Regions from separate parts of the Streptomyces sp. NPDC033174 genome, predicted to be linked through region 2. Evidence: riboswitches for the same ligand, from Rfam matches in the RefSeq annotation. Region 2 holds a riboswitch; the other holds the start of a gene.
The links. Region 2 has a riboswitch for ZMP and ZTP ahead of ACZ5VC_RS25750 (serine hydroxymethyltransferase). Riboswitches for the same ligand answer to the same signal wherever they lie in the genome.
Positions count from the first base shown of each region.

Region 1: another riboswitch for ZMP and ZTP. It lies ahead of ACZ5VC_RS31665 (bifunctional 5,10-methylenetetrahydrofolate dehydrogenase/5,10-methenyltetrahydrofolate cyclohydrolase); the one in region 2 lies ahead of ACZ5VC_RS25750 (serine hydroxymethyltransferase).

Region 1 is NZ_JBVIPQ010000014.1:93,081-99,800, forward strand. It holds gene ACZ5VC_RS31660 (SWIM zinc finger family protein) at 1-667, shown strand, start outside; gene ACZ5VC_RS31665 (bifunctional 5,10-methylenetetrahydrofolate dehydrogenase/5,10-methenyltetrahydrofolate cyclohydrolase) at 819-1,736, opposite strand; ZMP/ZTP riboswitch at 1,758-1,857, opposite strand; gene ACZ5VC_RS31670 (GAF domain-containing protein) at 1,978-3,249, shown strand; gene exaC (acetaldehyde dehydrogenase ExaC) at 3,308-4,831, shown strand; gene ACZ5VC_RS31680 (enoyl-CoA hydratase-related protein) at 5,203-6,720, shown strand, end outside.
Region 2 is NZ_JBVIPQ010000008.1:304,341-311,060, reverse strand. It holds gene trpS (tryptophan--tRNA ligase) at 1-222, opposite strand, end outside; partial or broken gene ACZ5VC_RS25755 (RNA polymerase sigma factor) at 322-597, shown strand; gene ACZ5VC_RS25750 (serine hydroxymethyltransferase) at 699-1,970, opposite strand; ZMP/ZTP riboswitch at 2,038-2,128, opposite strand; gene rocD (ornithine--oxo-acid transaminase) at 2,236-3,441, shown strand; gene ACZ5VC_RS25740 (glutathionylspermidine synthase family protein) at 3,517-4,710, opposite strand; gene ACZ5VC_RS25735 (hypothetical protein) at 4,726-5,022, opposite strand; partial or broken gene ACZ5VC_RS25730 (DMT family protein) at 5,159-5,985, shown strand; gene pdxR (MocR-like pyridoxine biosynthesis transcription factor PdxR) at 6,052-6,720, opposite strand, start outside.

The DNA of each region.
Region 1 (6,720 bases), on a different contig from region 2:
GCCGGCCGGGGTGCCGGCCGCGGAGGCGTTCGCCGCACGGGACATCCTGCCTCCGCTGCCCCCTCCCCCGCCGCTGCCCACGGCCGTCGGCGAACCCCCGGCCCTGGACACCGAGGCGGGACCCGCCCCGGGTCTGGACCCGGCCGCCCTGGAGTTCCTGGCGGCCGACGCGGCGGCGCGGGCATGTCGGATGCTGGCGGAGGCCCTGGCTCCGGGCCATGAAGGCCACCCGGTCGAGCCCCCGTTGAACCTGGACCAGGACGCGGTACGACTGGCCGCGGCGGCCCCCGCCCCTGGGATCGTGACACGGCTGGCCGCCGGGACGGGACGGCAGCGCGCCGCCCTGGACCTGGCCACGCGCGCGTGGCGTGTCGGGGGCCCGGCCGCTCTGGCCGTACTGGAGGAGGAGTGGACGCCCACGCCCGAGGCCCTGGAGCGCGCGGCGGCCCGGCTCGCCGAGGCGTGGGAGGCGGGCGAGCGCCCGCACCTGCGGCCGGTGAGCGGCGCGGCCCGCTGGACGGTGGTGGGCGAGGACGTACAGCTGCGCCTGGGGCAGGACGGCCGGTGGTGGCCCTACCGGAAGGAGAGCGGACGGTGGGCACCCGCGGGCCCGGCGGACCAGGACCCGGCGACGGCACTGGCAGGGTTCCTGGAAGGCTCCGCCTGAGCGGTGGGGGCGGCCGAGACGGGCCGGGCTGGACGGGGACGGGGAGGAACAGGGCGCGCCCTGGTCGCCGTTGAGGCAGGCCGGGCCTGTCCTCGGGAGCCGGGAGCGCGCCCGGGCCGGGGCGGGTCGCGGACAGAGGCCAAGGGGCCTGTCACCGGCCATCGGCCGCGCCCACACCCCCTGGGCCATCCGCCCCCGCCCGGGTGCCGGTCCGCAGGCCCAGCTGACGCTCGGCCGCCTCCACCGTCTGGGCCAGGAGTACCGCGATGGTCATCGGGCCGACGCCGCCGGGAACGGGCGTGATCAGGCCGGCCCGCCTGGCCGCGGGCTCGAAGTCGACGTCGCCGACGTTTCCGGGGTTGTAGCCGGCGTCGATGACGACAGCGCCGGGCTTGATGTCCTCGCCGCGGATGAAGCGCGGGCGGCCGACGGCCGCCACCAGGATGTCGGCCTCGCGGACGATCGAGGAGAGATCGGTGGTGCGCGAGTGGCAGTAGGTGACCGTGGCGTCCCGGGCCAGGAGGAGCATCCCGGCCGGCTTGCCGAGGATGGCGCTGCGGCCGACCACGACGGCGCGCTTGCCGGTGGGGTCCACGTCGTAGGCGTCGAGGAGCCGCATGATGCCGCCGGGCGTGCAGGACACGAAGCCGGGCAGGCCGAAGCTCATCGCGGCGAAGGAGGTCATGGTGACGCCGTCGACGTCCTTCTCCGGGGCGATGGCCTCGAAGGCGGCGCGCTCGTCGATGTGCGGGCCGACCGGGTGCTGGAGCAGGATGCCGTTGACCTCGGGGTCCTGGGAGAGGTCCGTGAGGGTGGCGACGAGTTCCTCGGTCGTGGTGGTGGCGGGCAGCTCTATGTGGCGGGAGCGGATTCCGGCCTTCTCGCAGCGGGCGCGCTTCATCCGGACGTACGTCACGGACGCGGGGTCCTCGCCGACGAGGACGGTGGCGAGGCAGGGGGCGGTGCCGGTGCGCCGGGTGATCTCGGCGGCGCGGGCCGCGGTCTCCTCGACGGTGCGGCGGGCGAGCGCGGTGCCGTCGATGAGGCGGGCGGTGGGGACGGTGGACATGGGCGACTCCTGAGCATCGATGCTGATCGCCCAGGCGCACGGCAGTGACGGGGTCCGGTCGGAGTCCGTCGGGCCGCTCCCCGGTGGTACTCCACCTCACGCGCCAGTCACGGCCCGGGCCCACTGTACGGGAGGCTTGGGAGCGAAGACCGGACAGGGTGGCGCGCGCCCGGTTGTCGGCGGTCCGCGCCGGTACCACGATGAGCCCCACGGGACCGAAACCCTCACCGGGGAGGCCGAGTTGGGCATCGACGCATGGGCGGCCGCGGGGCCGGACGCCGGCGCGTTGCGGCGGGCTCACGACGCGTTCACCTCCGGCGGGGAGATGCCGAGACCTTCCGTACGGGCGCTGGTGGCCGAGTCGTGGCGGCGCTCGGCACGGGCCCTGGTGAGCCCGGACGGCGCCGCCTGTGTGGAGCTCGCCGACGACGACCTCGCCGCTTACCGCGAGGGCCACCCCCTGGCCGCCGCGATGCCGGTGGTCCGGGAGCTGATGGGCGCGTACGCGACCGACGGGGAACATCTGGTGGCCGTGTGCGACGCGTCGGGGCGGCTGCTGTGGGTCGAGGGGCACGCGGCGACCCTGCGCCGGGCCGGTCCGATGAACTTCGTCGCCGGCGCCCGCTGGACCGAGTCGGTCGCGGGGACGAACGCGCCGGGCACCGCGATCGCCCTGGACCGGCCGGTTCAGGTCTTCTCCGCCGAGCACTTCCGGCGGCCTGTGCAGGCGTGGACGTGTGCCGCGGCGCCGGTGCACGATCCGCACAGCGGGCGGCTGCTCGGCGCCGTCGACATCACGGGCGGGGACCGGCTCGCGCATCCGCACAGCCTGGCGTTCGTGCAGGCGGTGGCGCGCGCGGCCGAGTCCCAGCTGGCCCTGCTGGCCCCGGTGCCGTCCGACGACCGTATGCGGCTGACGGCCCTCGGCCGGAACGAGGCGCTGCTGGTCGCCGGCGGGCGCAGCATCCGGCTGAGCCGCCGCCACAGCGAGATCGTGGCCGTGCTGACCCGGCGTCCGGAAGGTGTGGGCGGTGAGGAGCTGCTGACGCTGCTGTACGAGGACGAGTCGGTCACCCCGGTGACGCTGCGGGCCGAGCTGTCGCGGCTGCGCGCGATCCTCGGCGCGGATCTGTTGCGTTCGCGGCCGTACCGGCTGGCGGGAGTCCTGGACGCGGACTTCGACACGGTGGCGCGCCGGCTCGCCTCGGGTGCGCTGTCCGCCGCGCTCGGCTGCTACGCGGGTCCGCTGCTGCCCGGCTCCTCGGCACCGGCCGTCGTGCGGCTGCGCGAGCGGCTGGCAGGTCAGCTGCGCGCCGCGCTGGTAGACCGGGGCGACCCGGGGCTGCTCGCCGACTGGGCGTACAGCCCGTGGGGCGAGGACGACCCGGTCGTGTGGAGGGCGCTGGCGGCGGCGGTGCCGGCGAGCGCCCGGCCGCCGGTGGTGGCCCGGCTGCGCGCACTGGACAGGGAACTGTCCGCCGGCGCAACGGGGTTGCAACGTCCCGGTTCCTAGCCTCGCCGTGAGCGCCGGCCGAGGGCGGCCGGCCGCCGTCCGAGGGAGGCCGTGCACGATGACCCGCTACGCAGCGCCGGGTACCGACGACGCGATCATGTCGTACCTTTCCCGCTACGACCACTGGATCGGTGGGGAGTACGTCGCCCCGGCCCGAGGCCGGTACTTCGAGAACCCGAGCCCGGTCGACGGCCGTCCCTTCACCGAGATGGCCCGCGGGACCGCCGAGGACGTCGAGCGTGCCCTGGACGCGGCGCACGCCGCGGCGCCCGCCTGGGCCCGTACGGCGCCCGCCGAGCGCGCGCACGTCCTGCTGAGGATCGCCGACCGGATGGAGTCACATCTGGAGGAGCTGGCGGTCGCCGAGAGCTGGGAGAACGGGAAGCCGGTCCGCGAGACGCTGGCGGCCGACATCCCGCTCGCCATCGACCACTTCCGGTACTTCGCGGGGGCGCTGCGGGGCCAGGAGGGCTCCCTCAGCGAGGTCGACGAAGACACCGTCGCGTACCACTTCCACGAGCCGCTCGGGGTGGTGGCGCAGATCATCCCGTGGAACTTCCCGATCCTGATGGCGACCTGGAAGCTGGCTCCCGCGCTGGCCGCGGGTAACGCCGTCGTACTGAAGCCCGCCGAACAGACCCCGGCCTCGGTCCACTTCTGGATGAGCCTGATCGCCGACCTTCTGCCGCCCGGCGTGGTGAACATCGTCAACGGCTTCGGCGCGGAGGCGGGCAAGCCGCTGGCGTCCAGCCCGCGCGTCGCCAAGATCGCGTTCACCGGCGAGACGACGACGGGGCGGCTGATCATGCAGTACGCCTCGGAGAACATCAAGCCGGTCACGCTGGAGCTGGGCGGGAAGTCGCCGAACATCTTCTTCGACGACGTCTGGGCGGCGGACGACGACTTCCGTGACAAGGCACTCGAAGGGTTCACCATGTTCGCCCTCAACCAGGGCGAGGTGTGCACCTGCCCGTCGCGGGCGCTGATCCAGAGCAGCCACTACAGCGAGTTCCTGGAGGCGGCGGTCGCCCGCACAGAGAAGATCCTGCCTGGCCACCCCCTGGACACGGACACGATGATCGGAGCGCAGGCGTCCAACGACCAGCTGCAGAAAATCCTCTCGTATCTGGACATCGGCCTCCAAGAAGGCGCGAAGATCCTCACGGGCGGCCTACGGATCGAGTACGACGGTGAACTGGCCGGCGGCTACTACGTCCAGCCGACCATCTTCGAGGGCGACAACCGGATGCGGATCTTCCAGGAGGAGATCTTCGGCCCGGTGGTGGCGGTCACCTCGTTCACCGACTTCGACGACGCCATCAGCACGGCCAACGACACGCCGTACGGCCTCGGCGCGGGCGTGTGGACCCGGAACATCAACACCGCCTACCGGGCAGGGCGAGCGATCCAGGCGGGCCGGGTCTGGACGAACTGCTACCACGCGTATCCGGCGCACGCGGCGTTCGGCGGCTACAAGCAGTCGGGCATCGGCCGCGAGACCCACAAGATGATGCTGGACCACTACCAGCAGACGAAGAACCTGCTGGTGTCGTACTCCCCGAAGAAGCTCGGCTTCTTCTAGACACACGAGAGAGGGCGCCCGACCTGGGCTTCCACCCGTCAGGCGCCTTCCGGTGTTCCCTTGATGGTGACGCCCGGTTCTTGCCGTGGCCAGCAGTTTCCCCACCATCGTCCCCTTCCTGACCAGCGCTTCCGGGCCAGTCACGGACCAACCGTGCGCCGGCCACCCGCTCCGGGACGGCGCCCCGTGTAGTCCGTTCGCGCCGTGCGCAGGGGCGATCCGCGCACTGATGAGCCGCCTTGTGGCCCTCGGCAGCGCCCGTTCGAGGGACGCTGCGGCAGCGCGTGGACAGGCTCGGTTCCCCAGTGGTCGAACATGGCCGTCGGGTCAGCGCCTGTCCCGCCTGGGGCGCTGGGAATCGGAGGTCGCCGGTGCGGATCTTGCTCGTGGCAAGCGCGTTCAACAGCCTTACACAGCGGGTGCACGCCGAGTTGAGAGATCACGGCCACAGCGTGGTGGTGGAGCTCGCCCTCGGCGACGCGTCCTTGCTGACGGCAGTGCGCCGGCATGACCCGGACCTCGTCGTGGCGCCCATGTTGAAGAGCGCCATCCCCGAGGACGTGTGGGCCGCACACACATGTCTTGTCGTCCACCCGGGGCCCGTGGGCGACCGGGGCCCGTCCTCGCTCGACTGGGCGATCCACGAGGACGCGATCCAGTGGGGTGTCACCGTACTGCAGGCCAATGCGGAGATGGACGCCGGTGACGTCTGGGCGACGGTGGCCTGCACGCTACCGCCGGTGGGAAAGAGCGATCTGTACCGCAACGAGGTGTCCGACGCGGCGGCGGCCGCAGTGCTGCTGGCTGTAGAGCGCTTCGCCTCCGGTGCCTACACCCCGCAGGCCCAGGCGGGTGCGACCGGCGTCGCCGCCGCCCGCACGCGGCCGTACTTCGCTCAGGAATTGCGCCGTATCAGCTGGGAATCGGACTCCACCGCGACCGTGGTGCGCAAGCTGCGCGCCGCCGACTCGCAGCCCGGCGTGCTGGACGAGCTGCTCGGCGGTGAGTGGTTTCTGCACGGCGGCCACCCCGAGTTCGGACTGCGCGGTCGACCGGGTGAGTTGCTGGCCACCAGGGCTGGGGCGATCTGCCGGGCCACAGCCGACGGCGCCGTGTGGATCCCCGAGCTGCGCCGCCGGCGGCAACCTGGAGGGCCGGCCTCGATCAAACTCCCCGCCGTCGCCGCACTCGCGGGGCAGTTGCCGAAGGTCCCTGAGCTCCCCGCGCCGCTGATCACGGACGACTTCGGCCACGCCTGGTCCGACATCCGCTACCGGGAGAAGGGCCAGGCCGGTCTTCTCTCGTTCTCGTTCCCCGGCGGAGCGATGAGCACCGCGCAGTGCCGCCGCCTGCTGGAGGCCTATAGGACAGCTTGCTCCCGGCCCACTTCGGTTCTGGTGCTCGGTGGCTGCCGGGACTTCTTCTCCAATGGGATCCACCTGAACGTCATCGAGGCGTCGGAGGACCCCGGGAAGGAATCCTGGGCCAACATCAACGCCATGAACGACCTGGTCGAGGCGGTCCTGCGGACCACCGACCGCCTGGTGGTCTCCGCGCTGGGCGGCAACGCCGCCGCGGGCGGGGCGATGGTGGCCCTGGCCGCCGACGAGGTCTGGTGCAGGGTGGGCGCGGTCCTGAACCCGCACTACCGGCTGATGGGGCTGTACGGCTCCGAGTACTGGACGTACACGCTGCCCCGGCGCGCCGGGGCGGCAGCGGCGGATCGCCTCATGGAGGAAGCACTGCCGGTCAGTGCGACGGCCGGGCAGCGACTCGGCCTGGTGGACCGACTGGTGGACTGCCACCCGCAGGAGTTCTCCGCCGAGATCGCCCGGATGGCCGTACACCTGGCCTCGTCACCCGCGGTGCAGTCACGCATCGTCGCCAAG
Region 2 (6,720 bases):
GCCGGCGGCCAGCAGCTGGGCCGCCGCGAGGCGGGTGTTCGCACGCAGGTCGGCGGGGTCCTGGGGAACGGTGATCGCATGTAGGTCCACGACCATGTAGAAGGCGTCGTGGGTCTCCTGCAGGGCGACCCACTGACGCACCGCACCGAGGTAGTTGCCGAGGTGGAACGAGCCTGCGGTGGGCTGGATTCCGGAGAGCACACGAGGACGATCAGAGGCCATGCTCATCATTCTCTCAGGTGTGGGAACCGAACCCGGACTGCCGGTGTATCGAAGGTGTGAGCACGCGGAGGACGCCGCAGCGTCGTCGGCGGGGCCGCGGTGATCGCACGCGTACGCGCCGGGGAGGCGGAGGCTTGCGCCGAGTTGGTGCGTCCCCCACACGGGTGCGGCACTGAGAGCGGCCGTGGCGTGCGGAGCCGGTGCGGACGCGGAGGACGTGGTGCGGCAGGCCTTCTCCGAGGCGTTCTGCTCGCCGGGGCGGTTCCGGGACGGCTCGGCGTTCCGTCCGTGACTGCTGCGGATCATGGTCAATGAGACGAGGAACACATAGGCCGCGCGGCCCTGCGGCAGCGGGCCGTCGCCGGCCGGGAGGCGGATCTGCTCGTGCTCCGAGCCGCTGAGGCCCGTGAGCCCGGTGTGACCCGTGAGGCCTCAGGGGGACACCCATGAGGCCCCACGGAAGAGGCGGCCGGTGATCAGGCGGGCAGGCCCGGGGCCGGGAAGGCGGACATCAGGTCGGCGACCTCGGCGCGGATCCGGGTCAGGGCGTCCTCGTCGCCCGAGCCGGCCGCGGTGACACCCCGGTCGATCCAGTCCGCGACGGTGGCCATGTGCTGGGTGCCGAGTCCGCGCGAGGTGAGGGAGGGGGTGCCGATACGGACGCCGGAGGGGTCGAAGGGCTTCCTCGGGTCGAACGGGACGGTGTTGTAGTTGACGACGATCCCGGCCCGGTCGAGGGCCTTCGCGGCCACCTTGCCCGGGACGTCCTTGGGGGTGAGGTCCATCAGGATCAGGTGGTTGTCGGTGCCGCCGGAGACCAGGTCGAAGCCCCGAACCAGCAGTTCCTCGGCGAGCGCCTTGGCGTTGGCGACGACGGAGTGCGCGTACTCCCGGAAGGAGGGCCGGGACGCCTCGTGGAGGGCGACCGCGATGGCGGCGGTGGTCTGGTTGTGGGGGCCTCCCTGGAGACCCGGGAAGACCGCCTTGTCGATGGCCTTGGCGTGCTCCTCGCGGCACATGAGCATCGCGCCGCGCGGCCCGCGCAGGGTCTTGTGGGTGGTCGTCGAGATCACGTCGGCGTGCGGCACCGGCGAGGGGTGGGCGCCACCGGCGATGAGTCCGGCGATGTGGGCGACATCGGCGACGAGCACCGCGCCCGCCTCCTGGGCGATCTCCGCGAAGGCGGCGAAGTCGATGGTGCGGGGCAGCGCGGTGCCGCCGCAGAAGATGACCTTGGGGCGCTCCTTGAGGGCGAGTTCGCGCACCTCGTCGAAGTCGATGAGCCCGGTGTCCTGGCGTACGCCGTACTGGATGCCCCGGAACCACTTGCCGGTCGCCGAGACGCCCCAGCCGTGGGTGAGGTGGCCGCCCATGGGGAGGGCCATGCCCATCACCGTGTCACCGGGCTCGGCGAAGGCGAGATAGACGGCGAGGTTGGCCGGGGAGCCCGAGTAGGGCTGCACATTGGCGTGGTCGACGCCGAAGAGGGCCTTGGCGCGCGCGATGGCGAGGACCTCGATCTGGTCGATGTTCTGCTGGCCCTCGTAGTAGCGCCGGCCGGCGTAGCCCTCGCTGTACTTGTTCTGCAGGACGGTGCCGGACGCTTCGAGGACGGCGTGCGAGACGTAGTTCTCGCTGGGGATCAGCCTGAGCGTCTCGGCCTGCAGGCGCTCTTCGGCGCCGACGAGCGCGGCGAGCTCGGGGTCTTCCGCGGAGAGGGCGGGGTGGTGCGCGGGAAGGTCGTTCATGGCGTTCCTCCGGGCGATGCGGTGGCTCCCGGGGGGTCTGACGCGGCACACCCACACGGGACGGATCCCAGGGTGCCCAGGCGGGCGGCACCTCGTGCGGTTTGCCGCGCACGGCTTCCCCGGGGTTTCTTCCCCGTACGCCAGTCGCCGTGCGTGTTTCCAGCCTAGCGGGCGAGTCGTCATCAAGGTTTCCTCGTCCAGCATCCGAGCGACGATAGAAAAGGGCACCACTCCCGCACCCAGCCGCAGGACGAACGGAGATCCCGTGTCGAGAACACAAGACGCGATCGCTTCCGCGGAGGCGCACAGCGCACACAACTACCACCCTCTGCCCGTCGTCGTCGCCTCGGCGGACGGCGCCTGGATGACCGATGTCGAAGGGCGCCGCTATCTCGACATGCTCGCCGGATATTCGGCGCTCAACTTCGGACACGGCAACCGCCGGCTCGTCGACGCGGCCAAGGCCCAGCTGGACCGGGTGACCCTCACGTCGCGCGCGTTCCACCACGACCGGTTCGCCGAGTTCTGCGGCAGGCTCGCGGAGCTGTGCGGCATGGAGATGGTGCTGCCGATGAACACCGGGGCGGAGGCGGTGGAGACCGCCGTGAAGACGGCCCGGAAATGGGGGTACCGCGTCAAGGGCGTGCCGGACGGCCAGGCGAAGATCGTCGTCGCGGCGAACAACTTCCACGGGCGGACGACGACGATCGTCAGCTTCTCGACGGACGCCGAGGCGCGGGCGGACTTCGGCCCGTACACGCCGGGCTTCGAGATCGTCCCGTACGGCGACCTGACCGCGCTGGAGACGGCGGTCAGCGCCAACACGGTGGCCGTGCTGCTGGAGCCCATCCAGGGCGAGGCCGGGGTCCTGGTGCCTCCGGCCGGCTATCTGGAGGGGGTCCGTCGCCTCACCCGCGAGCGGAACGTGCTGTTCATCGCCGATGAGATCCAGTCGGGTCTGGGCCGGACCGGGAAGACCTTCGCGTGTGAACACGAGGGCGTGGTCCCGGACATGTATGTGCTCGGCAAGGCGCTGGGCGGCGGTGTGGTGCCGGTGTCGGCGGTGGTGTCGAGCGCCGAGGTGCTCGGGGTGTACCGGCCGGGTGAGCACGGTTCGACCTTCGGCGGGAATCCGCTGGCGTGCGCGGTGGCGCTGGAGGTGATCGCGATGCTGAGGACCGGCGAGTACCAGCAGCGGGCTACCGAGCTCGGTGACCATCTCCACCGTGAGCTGGGCCTGCTGGTGGGCGGCGGTGCGGTGGAGGCCGTGCGGGGCCGCGGACTGTGGGCGGGCGTCGACATCGCCGCGAGCCGGGGCACGGGCCGGGAGATCTCGGAGAAGCTGATGGACCGCGGGGTCCTGGTGAAGGACACCCACGGCTCGACGATCCGGATCGCCCCTCCGCTGGTGATCAGCAAGGAGGACCTGGACTGGGGGCTCGATCAGCTGAGGGCGGTGCTGGAGGGCTGAGGCGGGCGCGGGGCCGGCCCCCCTGCTGGGGGAGCCGGCCCCGTGGGCCGCATGGCAGGGGGCGGCCGGGCGGCGTCAGAGGATGACGTGGGGCAGGAAGCGGGCGTACTCGTCCGTGATCAGCCCCGCCGACTCGCGGATACCGAGCCCCGCCGCCTCGTCCCCGACGACCCACGCGCCGAGTACGACACGGTTGCCGGCGAAGTCGGGCAGCGGGGCCAGCTCCTGGTAGCAGACCGGCTCGTCCCGCACGACGCGGTCCCCCGCCGGGTCGGCGCCCGGCGCGTGGACGGTGACGCCCGCGCCCTCGCGGCCGAGCAGCGGCTTGGCGACGTAACCCGAGGTGACGGCCAGGTCGCGCGGGCCGTCCAGGTGGGCGGCCAGCAGGTTCGGGTGCCCCGGATACAGCTCCCAGAGGACCGCGAGCAGCGCCTTGTTGGAGAGGAGCATCTTCCAGGCCGGCTCGATCCAGCAGGTGGTGCCGGTGCCGCCGCCGTTGTCGAGCGTGTCCAGGACGTGCGGCCCGAACCGGTCCGTGACCAGCCACTCCCACGGATAGAGCTTGAAGCAGCTGCGGATGAAGCGCAGCCGGTCGTCGACGAAGCGTCCGCTGAGCCGGTCCCAGCCGATCTGCTCCATGGACAGCGCCTCGGTGTCGAGTCCGGCCTGCTGGGCGGTCTCGCGCAGATACGCGACCGTCATCAGGTCCTCGCCGAGCTCGTCCCCGTCGGAGTGCGCGAAGTGCACCGGGCCGGGCGGCAGCAGGGCGGACTGGCGCTTCCAGGCGTCGACGAGCCGCTCGTGGAGCGAGTTCCACTGGTCGGCGCCCGGGAAGCGTTCCTCCATCCAGAACCACTGCGGGCCGGCCGCCTCCACGAGCGAGGTGGGCGTGTCGGCGTTGTACTCCAGCATCTTGGCCGGCCCCGTACCGTCGTAGCGCAGGTCGAAACGGCCGTAGAGGGAGGGGAGTTCGTCCCGCCGGTGCCAGGACTCGGCGATGAGCGAGGCGAGCCGGGGGTCGGTGATCCCGAGGTCGGCGAAGCGTTCCCGCTCGACGATATGGGCGGCCGCCGCCAGGCACATGGCGTGCAGTTCCTCGACGACCTCCTCCAGCGCCTCGACCTCGGGCAGGGTGAAGGAGTAGTACGCGCTCTCGTCCCAGTAGGGGCGCAGGGAGCCGTCGGGGTAGCGGGTGAGGGGGTAGACGAGCCCCTGCTCCTCGACGGTCCGCTGCCAGCCGGGGCGGGGTTCGATGGTGTGCCGTTCCATGCCGACGCGGCTCGCTCAGCCGCCGCCGGAGCCGGACCCGGAGCAGCCGAAGCCGCCCCGGTCGACCGCCGTCTTGTCGAAGCTGCCGCCGTCGACCCGGTCCCCGCTCACGCTGCCGCCGTAGTAGTACGAGCCACGGGGGGTGCTGCTCCCGCTGCCGCTGCCGCTACCGCTGCACTCGTAACTGGGCAGCATCTCCCGGGTGAGCGGGTCGACGCACCGCTTGTCCGGTTCGGAACCACAGGCGGTGATCGTCGCCGCGAGCACCCCCATGCCGCCGAGCACCACCGTGCTCGACCTGAGCCTGCGCATGTGCCGCCCTTCCGCTTCTTTCACGTACTCGACCAACCGTTCGCACACCCTAGAGGGCAGATCTCCGCGCCCTTGCGCCCGGTCCGCGAATGATCCGTGAATGATCCGGGACTAAGGTCGCTTTGTGTTGTTGGGGATGGTTTGCGCACTGGCTTCCGCGGTCTGCTTCGGCACGGCCTCCGTCCTGCAGGCGATCGCCGCCCGCGCCGCGAAGCCGGGCAGCGGCTCCGGGGTCGACCTGGCGCTGCCCGTCCGCGCGTTGCGGCAGTGGCGCTACCTGGCCGGACTCGGGCTGGACGGCATCGCCTTCGTCCTGCAGATCGTGGCGCTGCGGACGCTTCCCATCTACGCGGTGGGCGCGGCGTCGCCGCGAGCCTCGCGGTGACCGCCGTCGTCGCCTCGCGTCTTCTGCGGGTCAGGCTGAGCGCCGGCGAGTGGGCGGCCGTGGTGGTGGTCTGCGCCGGGCTGGCGATGCTCGCCTTCGCCTCCGGCCCGGAGGGCGACCGGCCGGGGTCGGCGGCGCTGCGCTGGTCGATGCTCGGGACGGCGTTCGGGATCCTGCTGATCGGCGCGGCGGTGGGCCGGCTGCCGGAGGGGCCCCGGGCGCTGCTGCTGGGACTGTGCGCCGGCTTCGGGTTCGGGGTGGTCGAGGTCGCGGTCCGGCTGATCGACTCCTTCGACCTGGCGAATCCGGCCATCTACGCGCTGATGCTCGGCGGCAGTGTGGCGTTCCTGCTGCTCACCTCGGCGCTCCAGCGCGGCTCGGTGACGACGGCCACGGCGGGCATGGTGCTCGGCGAGACGATCGGCCCCGCGGTGGTGGGTGTGGGGGGCGACCGCACGCGCGAGGGCATGGCCTGGCTGGCGGTCACCGGTTTCGTGGTCGCGGTGGCGGGCGGGCTCTTCCTGGCCCGCTTCGGCGAGCCACCCGCGCCCGAACCGGTCCCTGCACCCGGGCCGGCACCGCCCCCCGGCCCTCATCCACGCCGGCGCCCGAGACCCCGGACGGTCCGGAGGAGAAGTAGGGCTTCAGGGGAGCACCCGGCACAGCGCGTCCAGCGCACCCGCCCACCCGCTGTCCGTCGGGGTCGCGTACCCGACGACCAGGCCGTCGCGGCCCTGCTCCACCGACGGGTGGCGGAAGCGGTCGACGCCCATCAGGGCCAGCCCCTGCCACGCCGCGGCCTGGATCACCGCGCGCTCCGTTCCTGGCGGCAGGTCCAGTACCGCGTGCAGACCGGCCGCGATCCCGCTCACCCGGATGTGCGGGGCCCGTTCGGCCAGCGCCTCCACCAGCTGGTCCCTGCGGCGCCTGTACTTCAACCGCATCCCGCGCACATGCCGGTCGTACGCCCCCGACGCGATGAACTCCGCCAGCGTCAGCTGGTCCAGCGCGCTCGACACCCAGTCGACGGTGCCCTTCGCCTCCAGTACGTCGCCGACCAGATCCTCCGGCAGCACCATCCACGCCAGCCGCAGCCCCGGCGCCAGTGACTTGCTCGCCGTCCCCATGTAGACGACGCGCTCCGGATCGAGGCCCTGGAGCGCGCCGACCGGCTGGCGGTCGTAGCGGAACTCGCCGTCGTAGTCGTCCTCCAGGATCAGACCGCCCGTCGCGCGCGCCCAGTCGACGGCGGCGGCACGCCGGTCCGGGGGCAGCGCGCCGCCGAGCGGAAAGTGGTGGGCCGGGGTCATCAG